DNA from 3 places in the Pseudoalteromonas sp. SR43-3 genome. Region 1 is predicted to be linked to each of the others. Evidence: predicted binding sites of a transcription regulator. Region 1 holds the regulator's gene; each other region holds the start of a gene.
What was found. The regulator ArgR, encoded in region 1, controls arginine synthesis, uptake and breakdown. The targets are predictions, from matches to a motif close to ANTGAATANNTATTCANT.
Positions count from the first base shown of each region.

Region 2: the regulator ArgR is predicted to act here: its motif matches at 2,717-2,734, upstream of argC (N-acetyl-gamma-glutamyl-phosphate reductase).
Region 3: the regulator ArgR is predicted to act here: its motif matches at 2,311-2,328, upstream of gltB (glutamate synthase large subunit).

Region 1 covers NZ_JACJEC010000002.1:287,536-293,379, reverse strand. Annotated here, with positions in the region: gene H5088_RS03675 (ABC transporter ATP-binding protein) at 1-857, shown strand, start outside; gene H5088_RS03670 (Dyp-type peroxidase) at 906-1,805, shown strand; gene argR (transcriptional regulator ArgR) at 1,813-2,280, opposite strand; gene mdh (malate dehydrogenase) at 2,506-3,438, shown strand; gene ispB (octaprenyl diphosphate synthase) at 3,524-4,495, opposite strand; gene rplU (50S ribosomal protein L21) at 4,918-5,229, shown strand; gene rpmA (50S ribosomal protein L27) at 5,246-5,503, shown strand; gene cgtA (Obg family GTPase CgtA) at 5,642-5,844, shown strand, end outside.
Region 2 covers NZ_JACJEC010000020.1:26,167-32,010, reverse strand. Annotated here, with positions in the region: gene radA (DNA repair protein RadA) at 1-450, shown strand, start outside; gene H5088_RS17100 (hypothetical protein) at 526-1,458, shown strand; gene argE (acetylornithine deacetylase) at 1,512-2,660, opposite strand; gene argC (N-acetyl-gamma-glutamyl-phosphate reductase) at 2,885-3,895, shown strand; gene argB (acetylglutamate kinase) at 3,896-4,663, shown strand; gene H5088_RS17080 (ornithine carbamoyltransferase) at 4,671-5,603, shown strand; gene H5088_RS17075 (argininosuccinate synthase) at 5,600-5,844, shown strand, end outside.
Region 3 covers NZ_JACJEC010000006.1:24,771-30,614, reverse strand. Annotated here, with positions in the region: gene H5088_RS09475 (ABC transporter ATP-binding protein) at 1-435, opposite strand, end outside; gene H5088_RS09470 (efflux RND transporter periplasmic adaptor subunit) at 478-1,731, opposite strand; gene gltB (glutamate synthase large subunit) at 2,430-5,844, shown strand, end outside.

The DNA.
Region 1 (5,844 bases):
AATTAGTGAGTGATGAGCAATCTTTTGTCTCACCTGAGCACCGTAACATCGGCATGATGTTTCAAGATTATGCGCTGTTTCCGCATTTAACGGTGGCAAATAATATCGCATTTGGGCTTAGTAAAATGAGCAAAGCTCAAAAGCAGCAACGCGTTGATGAAATGCTTAAGCTTGTACATTTAATTGGCTGTGCTGACAGGTTTCCACACCAGTTATCGGGTGGCCAACAGCAACGCGTCGCTATCGCTCGTGCATTAGCTTATAAACCTAGTTTATTACTCCTTGATGAGCCTTTTTCAAACATCGACACACAAGTACGCTTTGAATTAATTGCCGATATACGTCGAATTATTAAGGCAACTCAAGTATCTGCTGTGTTTGTTACACACTCAAAAGAAGAGGCGTTTGCGTTTTCAGATACACTTGCCATTATGCATCGCGGTAAAATTGAGCAACAAGGCACGCCTGAGCAGCTTTTTGCAGCTCCATGTTCAAAGGAGGTTGCAGAGTTTCTGGGTCAGGGCATATACTTAAGCGCAGAAGTGTTAACCGCAACTGAATATAAAACACCATTTGGTTTAGTCGAATCTTATGTTGAGAGTAAGCATAATGTAACTGCAGGGCTTATATATGTGCGCCCTCATCAAATAGAATTAGTGGCAGATAACCAAAGTGACAAATTCAGCAAGCGAGCTACAATCATAAGTCGTCGCTTTATTGGTTCGGCGTATGTTTATTCGCTTGTTATTGATGAACAAGAAATTGAAGTTGCTGCACAATATGGCCAGTCATTTGAAAATAATGATCAGGTTATAATAAAAATAAAACCTCACACGGTGAATTTTTTCGAATCGTAATTAATTTGTTATTCGCTGTGTTTTTATCTGTAAAACTAAGGAATAACAATGGCGCAAGCGCAATCAGGGATTTGTGCTGAAGCAAACTTACACGGTTTGCACTTATTTTTTAATGTGTTTGATGGTCAAGACGAATCACTTCGCGCAAAGTTAAAACAAGTAAGCGCTATAGAAGAAGAGTTTAGCGATCAATTTTCAGAATCAATGCTCTCTTGTATGGTTGCTATTGGTGCGCAATACTGGCCGCATATCCTCCCTGAATACATTCCAAGCGAATTACAGAGCTTTCCCAATATAACCCATAGCGATCACCAAATGAGCGTACAACCGTGTGATTTATTTGTACAAATTCGCTCTGACCGTGAAGATGTTAACCATTTATTTGCGCTGCAAATTTTAAAATTATTTGCCCCCGATGTAGAGCTGGTGGAGCAAATTCGTAATTTTCGTTTTTTAGATGGTCGTGATTTTAACGGTTTTATTTATGGTGGCGACACCGCACATGGAAGAAAAAAGCGCGCTACGGCTTTAATCAGCAACCCTGGTAGCTTTGAAGATCAGGGGAGTTATATTCATGTTCAGCGTTATAAACATGATTTAACTATGTGGCAGCATTTATCATTGAGTGAGCAAGAGCAAATAATGGGACGTACGCGTCTTGATAACACGCTAATTACCCCAGCGATCGAAACCAGCCATGCTTCGCGAAGTGAGCTAAAAGACGAACACGGACAACCGCTACTATTAAATCAAAGCATGCCTTATGGCGACGTGTATGAGCAGGGAATGTTATCAATTACATGCGCTTGTACGGGCACCGCATTTGAAAAAGTACTTAATAGTCGTTTAGGGGAAGGGGATTGCTACGACCACTGGCTTGATTTTACTCAAGCCGATATGGGCTCTGCTTTCTTTGCACCTTCAATAGGGTTTTTAAAACAAATTTAGTTTGCTATTAAACTGTATCAAATAAAATGCGAACACGTTCAAGTGTTACATCTATTTCAGATATTTTAGCAGGAGCGATAAAAATAGTATCGTCGCCTGCAATTGTTCCTAGTACGCCATCTGCTTTACCTAATGAATCTAATAAACGTGCAATAAGCTGAGCAGCACCTGGGCTGGTACGAATGATGATCATCATTTCGTTGTGCATAATGTCGATTACTAATTGGCGTAATGGGCTTTTAGCCGTAGGTACACCCATTTCAGCAGGTAAGCAGTAAACCATTTCTTGTTTGGCATTACGTGTGCGTACAGCGCCAAATTTACTTAACATGCGTGATACTTTACTTTGGCTTATATTGTCAAAACCTTGATCTTTTAACGCATCAACTATTTCGCCTTGAGAGCCAAAATTTTCTTCTTTTAATAGTGATTTAAATGCTTTTACCAGTGCTTCTTGTTTATCTTGTGGTTGCATAGTCTTTATTCGTTTTTGTTATTTATGCCGCAAATTCTACACAAAAATGAATAATTATGCAGCAGTTGTTTAGTTAACTTGCCAGTTTGATGCGTTAAATCACATAAGTTTACGACTATGGTCGAAAATATACTTGAAATAGACAGGATAAATTTGTTTTTAGTCGCTAATTTCATTATCTTAAGAGCCACAAATGTTTCCTACCTCAAATTACGGAGAATTCCAATGAAAGTTGCTGTATTAGGTGCTGCAGGCGGTATCGGCCAAGCGTTGTCTTTATTATTAAAAACAGGCTTACCAGCTGGCTCTGAATTATCACTTTATGATGTTGCACCAGTAGTACCAGGTGTTGCGGTTGACCTTTCTCACATCCCAACAGATGTTAAAGTTGCAGGCTTTGGCGCAGACGATTTAAATAAAGCGCTTGAAGGCTCTGACATCGTTCTTATCCCAGCGGGTATGCCGCGTAAACCAGGTATGGATCGTGCTGATTTATTCAATGTAAATGCTGGCATCATCAAAACGTTAGCAGAAGGCATTGTTGCCAGCTGTCCTAAAGCGTTAGTAGGTATTATTACTAACCCAGTAAATGGCACAGTTCCAATTGTTGCTGAAGTATTCAAAAAAGCAGGTACTTACGACGCTAAACGCGTATTCGGTATTACTACGCTTGACGTTATTCGTTCAGAAGCATTTGTTGCTGAACTTAAAGGCGTAGACGTAGCAACTGTAAAAGTACCAGTAATTGGTGGTCACTCAGGCACAACTATTCTGCCTCTACTTTCTCAAGTTGAAGGTGTTTCTTTCACTGATGAAGAAGTTGCTGCACTTACTCCACGTATCCAAAATGCGGGTACTGAAGTTGTAAATGCTAAAGCAGGCGGTGGTTCAGCTACGCTATCTATGGGTGCTGCTGCAGCTCGTTTTTGTATGTCTTTAGTTAAAGGCCTACAAGGTGAAGAAGTTGTAGATTACGCTTACGTTGCTGTTGAAAATGGCGATGCAGAGTACTTTGCACATCCAGTACGTTTAGGTAAAAACGGCGTAGAAGAAATTCTTTCTTACGGCGAACTAAGCGCATTTGAAACAAAAGCAAAAAATGACATGCTTGAAACTCTGAAAAAAGACATCAAAGAAGGTGTTGATTTCATGGCGTAATAGCCGCTTTAAGCAACAAAAAAGCCTGCATTTGCAGGCTTTTTTATTGCTCAGAATTAATGTCACACTGTGTAACTAGTTAAAACTAGTGGTCGCGGTCAACCGCAATACGGGCAAGGCTTATAAGTGCTTGCTTATAGTCAGACTCAGCTAAAAAGTCTAAACAGGCAATGGCTTTTTCGGCCTCAAGCTCTGCTTTTTGCATTGTAAACTCAAGCGCATTAGTTTGTTTTAGTGCAGTTAAAATTTCTTCTAAATGCTCCATACCATTACTGTGCTCTATTGCATCACGAATGAGCTGTGTTTGCTGCTCGCTACCATGTTGCATAGCATAAATAAGCGGAAGGGTTGGTTTGCCTTCAGCTAAATCATCGCCAATGTTTTTACCTAGCTGCTCAGCATCTGCATTGTAATCGAGTACGTCATCTACTAGTTGAAACGCAGTACCTAAATGCATACCGTATAGGTTTAGTGCATCAAGTGTCGCTTGGTCTTGCTCTGTGATAATGGCAGCAAGGCCTGTAGCTGCTTCAAATAATTTAGCCGTTTTAGAGTAAATAACCTGCATATAGCTGGCTTCAGTCGTATCTGGGTCATTGCAGTTCATCAGCTGCAATACTTCACCTTCAGCAATAATGTTTGTTGCATCGGCAAGTACTTGCATAATCTGCATTTTTCCAAGGCCAACCATAAGCTGAAATGAGCGAGTGTAAATAAAGTCACCAACCAATACGCTAGCAGCATTACCAAATTCAGCATTTGCTGTAGGCGTGCCACGTCGTAAGTTTGATTCATCTACAACATCATCATGCAATAGCGTTGCTGTATGGATAAACTCAACAATTGTTGCAAGTGTTATGTGATCTTTACCCTGATAACCGAGCGCTTTGGCTGCTAAAATAGCCAGCATTGGACGAACGCGTTTGCCGCCACTGCTAACTATATATAAACCAAGCTGATTAACTAACGCCACATCTGAGCGCATTTGCGCATGTATAAGTTGATTGACGTCATTCATATCGCTTTCGATTAACGCCTGGATAGCTTTTATATCCATTGATCTCCGAGCCAATTTTTATGTGTGAACGGCGCAGATTGTACAACAAAAAATGCACTAGCTCGATATTTTGTGACGATTGATTGAAAAAACACTATTAAAGTACTTAATTTAGACTGAATTAGCCAAGATAACTGATTAATTGATAATCAATATAGAGTTTATGGTGTGCTTAGATATTGAGCTGTGAGGGTCATATTTGAGTACATTAATTTATTTCGGCTAAGAGTTAAAAAGCGCTTGGCAAAAGGGCCAATTAATATAAAATGGGGTAAATATTGAATTGCTCTCAAAGCAGCTACTTTTTATTCATTTTAATTACAAAATAGGCTTGCTAGTTATTTCGCGTTAGCGTAAACTTCGCGCCCTATCGAAGAATATTTTAGTTGCGCCGATTTGAGGGTGCACAGACGGAGTTAATTATGTACGCGGTTTTCCAAAGTGGTGGTAAACAGCATCGTGTGACTGAAGGTCAAACGATTCGTCTTGAAAAATTAGACGTTGAAACTGGTGCGGCAGTAGAATTTGATTCAGTACTTTTAGTTGCTGATGGTGAGAAAATCGAGATCGGTGTACCGTTCGTAAACGGTGGCAAGATAACAGCTGAGGTTGTTTCACATGGTCGCGGTGAGAAGATTAAGGTTGTTAAATTTAGACGCCGTAAGCATTCTCGTAAGCAAATGGGCCATCGTCAATGGTTCACTGAAGTTAAAATCACTAGCATTAGCGCTTAATTAGAGGTACTTAGAAATGGCACATAAAAAAGCAGCTGGTAGTACTCGTAACGGTCGCGATTCAGAAAGCAAACGCCTAGGTGTTAAGCGTTTTGGTGGCGAATCAGTTCTAGCGGGTAGCATCATTGTTCGTCAGCGTGGAACTCGTTTCCACCCTGGTACTAACGTAGGTATCGGTAAAGACCACACTATCTTCGCAAAAGCAGATGGTAAAGTTCAGTTTGAACAAAAAGGTCCTTTAAACCGTAAATACGTAACTATCGTAACTGAGTAATCAGTAAGGTAGTTAAAAACCCCGCCTTTGCGGGGTTTTTTGTTTTGTAGTCAGCCAATATATACCCAAGCCTGCATTTGTGTTGGCTTGGGTATATAATAGAGTTATTAAACAAGCCAATCCCTAAAGTGAGTAATCATGAAGTTTGTAGATGAAGTAGAAATTCGCGCAGAAGCTGGAGACGGTGGCAGCGGCATCGTGTCTTTCCGTCGTGAAAAATATGTTCCAGATGGTGGACCAGACGGCGGTGACGGTGGAGACGGTGGTAGTGTTTATCTACAAGCTGATGAAAACTTAAATACCTTAATTGATTATCAGTTTGAGCGCTTCCATAGAGCTGA
Region 2 (5,844 bases), on a different contig from region 1:
CTTGAGATTCAATGTTTAACTACCGAAACAGAAGCTGAATTTCCGCAGCGTGTTTGTGTTGGTTTAAATATGAATCGTATAAAAATGCTGACCGGTATATTACGTAAGCATACTAAAACTAAAATATTTCACGATACGTTTTTTAATATTGTGGGTGGTTTAAGAATTGATGAGACAGAAACCTGCATCGATTTAGCATTAGTAACCGCGTTACTTAGCAGTTTAAACGAATTTGTTGTACCTCGTACCACGTGTATTATGGGAGAACTTAGCTTAAACGGCGATGTACGCCCAATAGACAGTGGTGTACCGCGTGTTAAAGAGGCTGCACAACATGGTTTTACAGAAATATATATTCCATTTCGCAATTACCATAAATCGATGGAAGGGCTAGGCGCTAAAATTACCCCTGTAAAAACCGTACATGAGTTACTTAGTTTGATTAATTAACACTTATCGGTGATGTTCTTCAGTGTTACTCTTAAGTTGAGACACTTTATAGAAAGAATTAAATAAGGAAATGACATGAAAAAATTAGTTATAGTTGCAGCTCTTGTGGCCGCAGGCGTTGGTGGTGTTAGTTACGCAAACTACGTAGCAACTCAAGAAGTGCGTGCAGAAGTAGATAAGCAACTTGCTTTAGTAAGCGAGCAAACTGGCGCTACATTTAAATACGCTGGTTTATCGGCAAGTGTTATTTCAAAGAGTGTAGAAATAACAAACATGGAAGTAATAAGCCCTGAAGGTGACAATGTTGCTAATATTCAAAGCATTGAAATAACTGGTTACGAGCCGGATAAAATATCACCACATACATCATTTGATGTAAAAAGCTTTCAGTTTGATAAAAGCTTCGTATCAAAATTACCAGCTGATACAAACGAAATGTTAGCGTCGGCAAGTTACGACTTACATTCATCACTTGATTACGATGAAGAGTCTGGCAATAGTGATGTAGTAGTTAAGCTTGATGCAAAAGACATTGTTAGTTTTAATATGGATATGGGTTTAGCTAATTCAAAAGCGTTAATGGATGCTTCATTGGCTATTAGCAAGGCGCAGCAAGAAGCGGGTGATCAACCGCTGACGTATGAGCAAGAATTACAGCAGCAAACACTTGTTATGCAAGCAATGAGTAAATTAGAGCCGCGTAATGTTAGCTTTGCCTTAAATAACCAGGGTAAATTAAAAGATTTACTCTCAAGCGAGCTTGAAAAGCAAGGTATGACGCTTGAGCAAATGGAAATGACGCTAGAGCAACAGTTACAACAAGCTCCTGTAACTGAAGATATTGCAAAGGCTTTAACTAGCTTTGCGAAAGGTTTAAATTCATTCAGTGTGTCTGCAAAGCTACCTGAAGGTAAAACTATGATGGAAATTAACCAACAAGTTATGATGCTAGTAGGGCAACCTGAAGAGCTAGTTAAGTTTATTAACTTAGAAGTTAAAGGTGATTAGGCCTTAGTTCTGTATTAATAAAGGCGCCAATTGGCGCCTTTATTGTAATCTTATTAGCTAAAGCAATTTGCTTTTATAAGATCAGTGATTATTTGTTGTGATGGTTTTATTTTTTCCATCGCTAAAAATTCATCAGGCTGGTGTGCTTGGTTAATTGAGCCTGGGCCCATTACAATCGTTTCACAACCGAGTTGCTGGATAAACGGCGCTTCAGTGCAGTAATTTACTGCGACCGCTTTTTGCCCCGCTATTTTTTCAGCCATTTTTACTAAAGCACTGTCGGTGCTCCCACTAAATGCCGGTATTGGTTCATGTAAATCAATAACGCTCACCGCATTTGGGTATTGCTGATTTATCTCTTTCGTTGCATCGAGTACGAATGCTTGTAGTTCTTGTACACTTAAACCTGGTAATGGGCGCATATCTATATGCATTTCACAGCAACCACAAATTCTATTCGCGTTATCGCCGCCATGAATATTACCTAGGTTTAATGTTGGATAAGGGATTTCGAAGTGGCTTATTGAATACTTATGCTTTAATTGTTCTTTTAAGATCATCAATTTTGTAATCACTTTATGCATTACTTCAATGGCGTTAAGACCACGTTCGGGATCGGAGCTATGCCCAGAGCGACCAACCACTCTTATTGCTGTACTCATATGGCCTTTGTGCATAAATACTGGAGTCATATCAGTAGGTTCGCCTATTATACAACGCGCAGGTTTTAAATTAGGGTGCTTACATATTTGTTGCGCACCAGCCATCGTAGTTTCTTCGTCGGCGGTGGCAAGAATTAAAATAGGCTGAGTTTGCTGCTTTTCATCAAGTTCACTAATCGCTTGTAATACAAAAGCAAAAAAGCCTTTCATATCAATACTTCCTAGCCCATACAATTTGTTATCGAGTTCGGTAAGTTTAAATGGATTATGATTCCAACGACTGTCATCAAAAGGCACTGTGTCGGTATGACCAGCTAGCATTAATCCGCCATCACCTTCTCCGCGTTTTGCTAATAAATTATAGCGCCCTTTACCTCCTTCCAATTCTATAATTTCACACGTAAAACCGATTGTTTCGCACCAACTGGCTAGGAGTTCAATTACGTTTTTATTGCTCATACACAGGTTGTCTTCAATAGCACTAATAGAAGGGGCTGCAATCAATTGTTGGTACATGGAAATAAACGAAGGCAAAGGCATAAAAAAATCCAAAATTATTATTCAATTTAATTGCATAACAATATAAAAGTATTTATGATGAATATCAATTCACTTTTTAAGCATAAATATATTAAAAGTAACGCCATGAAAATAATGCGACGATAATCAAAATTCATTAATAAAAAAGACTTAATTAGCGTCTAAGCTAGTTTAAGCGAACATTATAGATAAGTAGTAATTAATTTTAAGATAACGAGTAACAAATGAATGTAGTGATTATTGGCGCAAGCGGATACAGCGGCGCAGAGTTAGCAAGTTTAGTTGCTAAGCATCCAAACTTAACTTTAACAGGCTGTTATGTATCTGAGGGTAGCTTAGATAAAAATAAATTGCTAAGTGATTTATACCCAGAGCACCTTGGCTTACTAGACTGCCCTTTACTTCCTCTTAGCGTATCAGCTTTTGATGACATTCAAAGTGATGCTGATTACGTATGCTTATGTACCGATCACAAAGTAAGTGTTGATCTAGCGCCGCAATTTTTAGCTATGGGTAAAAAGGTATTTGATTTATCTGGTGGCTATCGTTTAGCAAGCAATGACGACTACGTTACTTACTATGGTTTTGAGCATCAACATCCAGAGCTTTTAAATGAAGCGGCTTACGGTCTAGCTGAGTGGAACCATGATGCTATCGCTAATGCAAAGCTAATTGCTGTTGCAGGTTGTTACCCAACAGCAGCGCTTAATGCGCTAAAACCGCTTAAGCAAGCAGGCTTATTGAGCAGCGAAAGTATTATTATTAATGCGGTTTCGGGCGTTACAGGCGCAGGGCGTAAAGCCAGTGTAGGAACGCATTTTTGTGAAGTGTCGCTTGCACCTTATGGTTTGTTTAACCATCGCCACGGCCCTGAAATTGAACAACACCTTGGCCACAAAGTGTTGTTTACACCGCATCTAGGTAATTTTCCGCGCGGTATTTTAGAAACTATTTATGTACAGCTTAAGCCAGGCGTTACCAAGGAAAACGTTGCATCGGCTTATCAAGTACTTTCGAGCGAGCCATTAATTCGTTTATTAGGCGATAAAGTACCTTCAATTAAAGGTGTAGCTAAGCAGCCATTTGTTGATATTGGCTGGCAGCAACAAGGAACGCAGTTAATTGTGATGTCTGCTATTGATAACTTATTAAAAGGCGCTGCTGGACAAGCTTTGCAGTGTATTAATATTTCTATGAATTTAGATCATACCACTGGTTTAAAAGGAGCGTTTTAAATGAGTAAAAAAACGTGGGTAATTAAACTAGGTGGTGCAGTACTTAATACAGAAAATGCAGCAAAAGCGTTGTTTGATGTATTAAATGAGCAAACAAATGATGAGTTTGTGATTGTACATGGCGGTGGCGCTTTAGTTGATACATGGTTAAAACAAGCGGGTTTTGCCAGTGCTAAACACCAAGGATTACGTATTAGCCCAGCAGAGCAAATGCCTTATATAGTGGGTGCGCTTGCAGGTTGCGCTAATAAACAATTAATGACTCAAGCTATTAGTGCTGGGCACAAGCCTGTCGGCTTAAGTCTTTTTGAGGCAGGTGTTACTGCCACTCAAAAGCTAAAAGCGCTTTGCTTGGTGGGTAAATGTAAAAGCAACGACGATTCTATTGTTAATGATTTACTTAAAATCGGTCGCCTACCCATTGTTAGCTCTATAGGCTTTGATGAGCAAGGGCTTTGGTACAACGTAAATGCAGATGAAGCAGCAGCGGCTATTGCTAGTAACTTAAATGCCGAGCTTATTTTTATGACGGATGTTGAAGCAGTGCTTGATGAAAATAAACAGCCGTTACATCAACTTGACACAAAACACATTGATACTTTAATTACAAATGGAGTAATTGTGGGCGGGATGGAGGTCAAAGTTAAGACCAGCCTTCACGCTGCCCAACATTTACGACGCGGTGTGTATATTTCCAGCTGGCAAAAGCCAGAAAATTTAACTGCTCTGCTACAAGGCGAGCATGTCGGAACTAAGATTACACCATAGGTTTATTATGTTTGAGAATTTTTTAACGGGTTTAGAGTTAGACCAAGAAGGCGCACTTAATTTATTAAAGTTAGCGCAAGATATAAAAGCAAAACCAGAAAAATACAGCAATGTATTAGCGGGAAAATCAATCGTAACATTGTTTGAAAAACAAAGTTTACGTACTCGCTTATCGTTTGATATAGGTATTAACCGCCTTGGTGGCCATGCAGTTTATTTAGATCAGCAAAATGGCGCTATGGGTGCACGTGAATCAATTAAAGATTTCGCACTTAATATTTCTACTTGGGCCGATGGTATTGTTGCGCGCGTAAATCAGCACAGCACATTAACTACATTAGGTGAATACGCATCAGTACCGGTAGTAAATAGTTTGTGTGATTTATACCACCCATGCCAAGCGCTTGCTGATTTTTTAACGCTTCAAGAAGTTCACGGCGATGTGAGCGAGCTTAAAGTGGCTTACTTAGGTGAGGGCAACAATGTAACTCATTCATTAATGCTTTTAGCGGCAACGCTTGGCACTGATTTTGTTGCTGTAACGCCAAAAGGCAGCTCGCCTGATTCGCAAATCCTTAAAAAGGCAGAGCAAATAGCGGCAATGAATGGCGCATCAGTGATGGTAAGTGACCGTGTTGAAGCGGCTGTTGGTGCAAACGTTGTATATGCAGATACATGGGTATCAATGGGTGATACAACACCGCTTGAGCAAGTTAAAGAAAAATATATGCCTTATCAATTAAATCAGGCATTGCTAGATCAAACCGGTGCAACTACGGTATTACATTGCCAACCGGCACACCGTGAATTTGAAATTACCTCTGAGGTAATGGATGGTCCAGCATCGAAAATTATTCAACAAGCAGAGAATCGCATGCACGCGCAAAATGCTTTGCTAGTTACATTACTAAATCCAAATTTTGTTAAGGAACACCTATGAGTTCAATTAAAAAAGTCGTTTTAGCCTATTCAGGTGGTCTTGATACATCGGCTATCGTGCCATGGTTAAAAGAAAACTACGGTTGTGAAGTTGTTGCGTTTGTAGCGGATGTAGGTCAAGGCGCAGAAGAACTTGAAGGCGTAGAAGCTAAAGCAATCGCTTCAGGTGCTTCAGAATGTTACGTAGTTGATTTAAAAGATGAAATGGTAAGTGATTACATTTATCCAACACTTAAAACGGG
Region 3 (5,844 bases), on a different contig from region 1:
GCCACCAGAGAGTTGTTGAGGTAAGTGTTTAGCGCGAGATGCTAAACCAACTTGTTCAAGGCATTGTTCAATTCGACGTTTTCGCTCATTTGCTTTAATCCCTCTGTAGCGAAGAGGAACTTCTATGTTTTCATATAAATTTAAATCGGGGATCAAATTAAAGCCTTGGAATATAAAGCCAATTTTTTGATTACGTAAATCAGCACGTTGGTTATCGTTTAGGCTGCCAACATTAACGCCATCTAACAAATACTCACCTTCGTTAAAAGGCTCGAGCATACCTGCAATATTTAAAAAGGTTGTTTTTCCTGAGCCGCTAGGACCGGTAACAGCAATAAATTCGCCTTCGTTTACTTGCAGGTTAAAGTCTCGAAGCGCATGGGTTTGTACCATTTCTGTTTGGTATACTTTACTTACATTGTTCATTTGTAACATGACTGTACCTAATTATTTTTAGCGTTGGTTGAGAGCGTCTGTTTAATTTAATAAAATCGTATCGGCTTGCTTAAAGTCGCTGTAGCTTGAAATAATAATCTCATCGTTTTCTTTAACACCGCTTAAAAGTTCAACCGCATTAATGCTGGTAGCGCCTATTGTAATAGGTATACGCTTTGCAATATTGCCTTCTACCTTATAAGCAAAAATTCCGCCTTGCTGCATAAAAGCGCCGCGTTTTACCTGCATTACACCTTCTCGGTTGTCGAGTAAAATACGTGCAGTTAAGCGTTGGTTTTGACGGATGTTGTTAGTAACACCTTTAAATCGGACGCGTGCTGTTACTTCACGATTATTAACTTCTGGTGATATGGCGGATAAATTCCCCATCACTGTTTCATTGCCTAACTTAAGCTCTACTTCCATACCGAGTCCTAATTCGTTGGCGTAACTTTCAGGTACTTGAAGTTCCGCTTCGAAATTACTTAAGTCGACGAGAGTCATAAGAGGTTGGCTTTGCGTCACTGCGGCTTTTTGTTGCACAAGTAGGTTACCCACGATCCCAGTAACGGTAGCCTTAATAGATAGGTTGCTTACTTTTCTGATTAAATCATCAACAATAAGTTGTTGGCGGGTCACATCACTTTTAGCTGCTTGTAGTTCAAAGGCGAGCGTGTCTTTGGCAAGCAATACCTCTTGTTGTGCATGTTTATATGAGAGTCTTGCGCGTGATAAATCATCAACTGCTTTTTCAAGATCAATTTGGCTAATTAAGTGCTTTTGAATTGATAACTGTGCCCGGCGATTTTCGCGCTCAGCGGCATTAAGCTCAACTTGTGCCATATCGAGTGTTTTATTTAAAGTGAGTGTTTGGCGTCTTGCTTGCAAATGCTGCCTTTGCTGCTCGCCTTGTAGTCGTTTAAGTACAGATTCCTGTTGCTTTAATTCATTAGTTAACTCAGGGCTTTGCAGCAGGGCAAGTGTATCGTCTTGCTTTACTGTATCGCCGGCCTTTACTTTTAAATCTATAAATCCACGTTCTGGACTGTAGATTTTAGGAGCATTAGCAGCAACAATTTTACCACTGGCGGCAATATCTCGAATGAGCGCTTTAACATGTACTTTTGCAACCTGTACTTTTGAGCGGCTAATAGAGCTTTTAGCGCTATGGTTAGTTAAAAAAATATAAGCAACTGTAGAGACCACAATGAAAACAACCGCAGTGATTATCGCGTATTTTTTATAGCTTATAGGTGCCTTTACTTGTACGTCTTGTGCGCTGGTATCTTTAATCATTTAATTCCCCCTACATTGCTTTTATGTATTTTTCGCACAGCAGTAATAAAGCTGCTGTGCAAATGGCGGCAATAGGAGAGAGCAAAAATAAGCTTAGAGTAAACATGGTAATTCCAATTAGCGATTATATGTAAAGCTATACGATTAATATGCCAACTATTATCACATTGATATTAAGGTGCTTTTTATTTTTTGTTCTTGAAAATGATGTCCGCGGACAGTTTTTATGTCCGCATCGGACACCGCTTTAAATAAAAATTCACTATTAATGTACAAAAAAGGACATGAACTTTCATAACTATACTAATGAGCAGCAATAATCGGGGATGTTAAGCCATTAAAGTAATGAAATACCATAAAACTATCTAAATGTTAACTGAATAGCCCTTCATGTGTTGAATACTTATTCACTTTTACTCACCTTTACGTTTACGTAAGCTGCACTTTTGGGTACTTGTGTTTTTTACAATATGTTAAACTTGACACCAGTGTCATGAAAAAATAGTGGTTAAAATAACGCTAAATGTTAAAAATAATGATAAAAAGAAATCTTGCTATGAAGTGAGAAATATTCAAGAATGTGAATATGTATTCAAAGTGCTATTGACTCTATTTAAGATAGAGGCTAGTTTTGTCCGTCTGTTAGCAAATCGTCGAGCAGTTCATCCACGCTAACAGTGCAGCAAGGGGAGGGGTCTATGTTATACGACTCAAAGTTAGAAAAAGAAAATTGTGGCTTTGGCTTAATAGCCCAAGTTAATGGTCAAGCTAGTCATAGGCTTATTCGTACTGCTATTACGGGGCTTGATCGCATGCAGCACCGTGGCGGTATATCTGCCGATGGTAAAACAGGTGATGGCTGTGGTTTATTATTACAAAAACCAGATAGCTTTTTCCGTGCAATTGCCAGTGAACATAATTGGCACTTAGGCAAAAACTACTCAGTGGGTATGATATTTTTAAATTCAGACCCTGTTTTAGCACAAGCTGCAAAACAAATACTTAGCGAAGAATTAGAAAAAGAAACGCTAAATATTTTAGGTTGGCGTGTTGTACCAACCGACCCATCTATGTTGGGTCCTATTGCTGTACAGCAATTACCAGGTTTTGAACAAATTTTTGTTAGCGCGCCAGAAGGTTGGCGTTCTAAAGACTTAGAGCGTCGCTTATATGTAGCACGCCGCCGCGCTGAAAAGCGCATTGTTGATGATGAAGCTTTCTATATCGCAAGTCTATCTGGTTTGGTAACTATCTATAAAGGCTTAATGATGCCTGCGGATTTACCTAATTTTTACCTAGATTTAGCTGATATTCGTATGACGAGTGCGATTTGTGTTTTCCATCAGCGCTTTTCTACTAATACTCAGCCGCGTTGGCCTTTAGCTCAACCTTTCCGCTATTTAGCACACAATGGTGAAATTAATACTATTGAAGGTAACCGCCAGTGGGCACGCGCACGTTCTTATAAATTTGCGTCACCGCTTATTCCTGATTTACAAAGCGCAGCGCCGTTTGTAAACGAAACCGGTTCTGATTCATCAAGCCTAGATAATATGCTTGAGCTATTTTTAGCTGGCGGAATGGATTTATTCCGCGCTATGCGTATGCTCGTGCCGCCTGCATGGCAGAAAAACCGTGCAATGGACGACGATTTACGTGCATTTTACGACTTTAACTCTATGCATATGGAACCATGGGATGGCCCGGCAGGTATTGTTATGTCGGATGGTCGTTTTGCGGCGTGTAACCTTGACCGTAATGGACTTCGCCCAGCACGTTATGTAATTACACAAGATGGTTTTATTACGCTTGCATCAGAAGTGGGTATTTGGGATTACACTGCCGATGAAGTGGTTGAAAAAGGCCGTGTTGGTCCAGGTGAATTATTAGTTATTGATACTAAACTTGGCAAAATCTGGCACTCGGATGAAATCGATCAAGATTTAAAATCTCGCCATCCTTACAAGTCATGGCTTGAAGAAAACGTTAAACGTTTAGTTCCATTTGAAGAACTTACTGAGCAAGACGCCGGTAATCGCTCATTTGATGACGAAACGCTAGCTAAATATCAAAAAATGTTTGGTTATACCAACGAAGAGCTAGATAGCGTTATTCGTGTAATGGGTGAAAACGGCCAAGAAGCGACAGGCTCAATGGGTGATGACACGCCATTTGCTGTGCTTAGTGAAGGGCATCGTTCACTTTATGATTACTTCCGCCAAAAATTTGCGCAAGTAACAAATCCACCTATCGATCCACTACGTGAAAACCATGTAATGTCGCTTGCAACCTGTATTGGTAGTGAGCAAAACGTATTTAACGAAACAACAGGCCACGCTAAGCGCCTACAGTTTGATACACCAATTTTAATGTACGCAGATATGCAGCAGCTATTAAATGCTGATGAAGCGCACTACAGCTACTGTAAAATTGATATTACCTACACAGTTGAAGAGGGTTTAGAAAACGCGGTTACGCGTATTTGTGACCAAGCACAAGAAAAAGCAGCTGCGGGCTGTATCATGCTTATTTTAACTGACCGTAACTTTGATGAAATAAATTTACCAATTCCAGCAGCTATGGCTGTAGGTGCGGTACAAAAACGCTTAGTTGATAACAACTTGCGCTGTGAATCAAATATTATCATTGAAACTGGCAGTGTGCGAGATGCGCACCAGTTTGCTGTGCTATTAGGTTTTGGTGCTACGGCAATTTATCCATACCTTGCGTATGAATCGTTAGTTGCGATGAGCGACAGCAAAATTATTGATAAGTCGTATTGCGAAGTGACCCTTGCTTATCGTAAAGCCATTAATAAAGGCTTGTACAAAATTATGTCTAAAATGGGCATAAGTACGGTTGCGTCTTATCGTTGTTCAATGTTGTTTGAAGCGGTGGGATTATCTGATGCGATTATTGAAATGTGCTTTAAAGGCGTTGCAAGTCGTATACAAGGTGCATGCTTTACCGACTTTGATGACGATCAGCAAAGTTTGCACAAACTTGCTTTAAGTAAGCGGAAATTATTAAGCCACGGTGGTTTATTTAAGTACGTTCACGGTGGTGAGTATCATGCTTATAATCCAGATGTTATTCAAACCCTGCAAAAAGCGGTTCGATCAGGTGATTATAAAGACTACAGTGCGTACGCTGATTTAGTTAATAATCGCCCAATTGCGACTTTGCGCGATATGTTAGCGCTTAAATTACCTGAGCAAGGTATAAGCATTGATGAAGTAGAGTCTGCAGAAAACCTATACAAGCGTTTTGACTCAGCAGCAATGAGTATTGGTGCGTTATCACCAGAAGCGCATGAAGCGCTAGCAATTGCAATGAACCGCTTAGGTGGTTGTTCAAACTCGGGTGAAGGCGGTGAAGATAAACTGCGTTATGGTACAGAAAAAAACTCGCGTATTAAGCAAGTCGCTTCAGGTCGATTTGGTGTAACGCCTCATTACTTACGCAGTGCTGACGTTATTCAAATTAAAGTAGCGCAAGGTGCAAAACCAGGCGAAGGTGGACAATTACCAGGTGAAAAAGTAACGCCGTATATTGCTAAGCTTCGTTATTCGGTACCAGGTGTTACGTTAATTTCGCCACCACCGCATCACGATATTTACTCAATTGAAGATTTAGCACAGCTAATTTTCGATTTAAAACAAGTAAACCCTAAAGCACTTATTTCTGTAAAACTTGTTTCAGAGCCAGGTGTGGGAACCATTGCAACAGGTGTTGCTAAAGCATATGCCGATTTAATTACTATTTCTGGCTACGATGGCGGTACAGGCGCAAGCCCACTTACTTCTGTTAAATATGCGGGTAGCCCATGGGAGCTTGGACTTGCTGAAACACAGCAAGCACTAGTTGAAAATGGCCTTCGTCATCGCATTCGCCTGCAAACAGATGGTGGCTTAAAAACAGGTTTAGATATTATTAAAGCGGCAATTTTAGGTGCTGAAAGCTTTGGTTTTGGTACTGGTCCAATGGTTGCCCTTGGGTGTAAATACTTACGTATTTGTCACTTAAATAACTGTGCGACCGGTGTTGCAACACAAGACGAAACACTTCGTCAAAAGCATTATCACGGCTTACCAGAAATGGCGATGAACTACT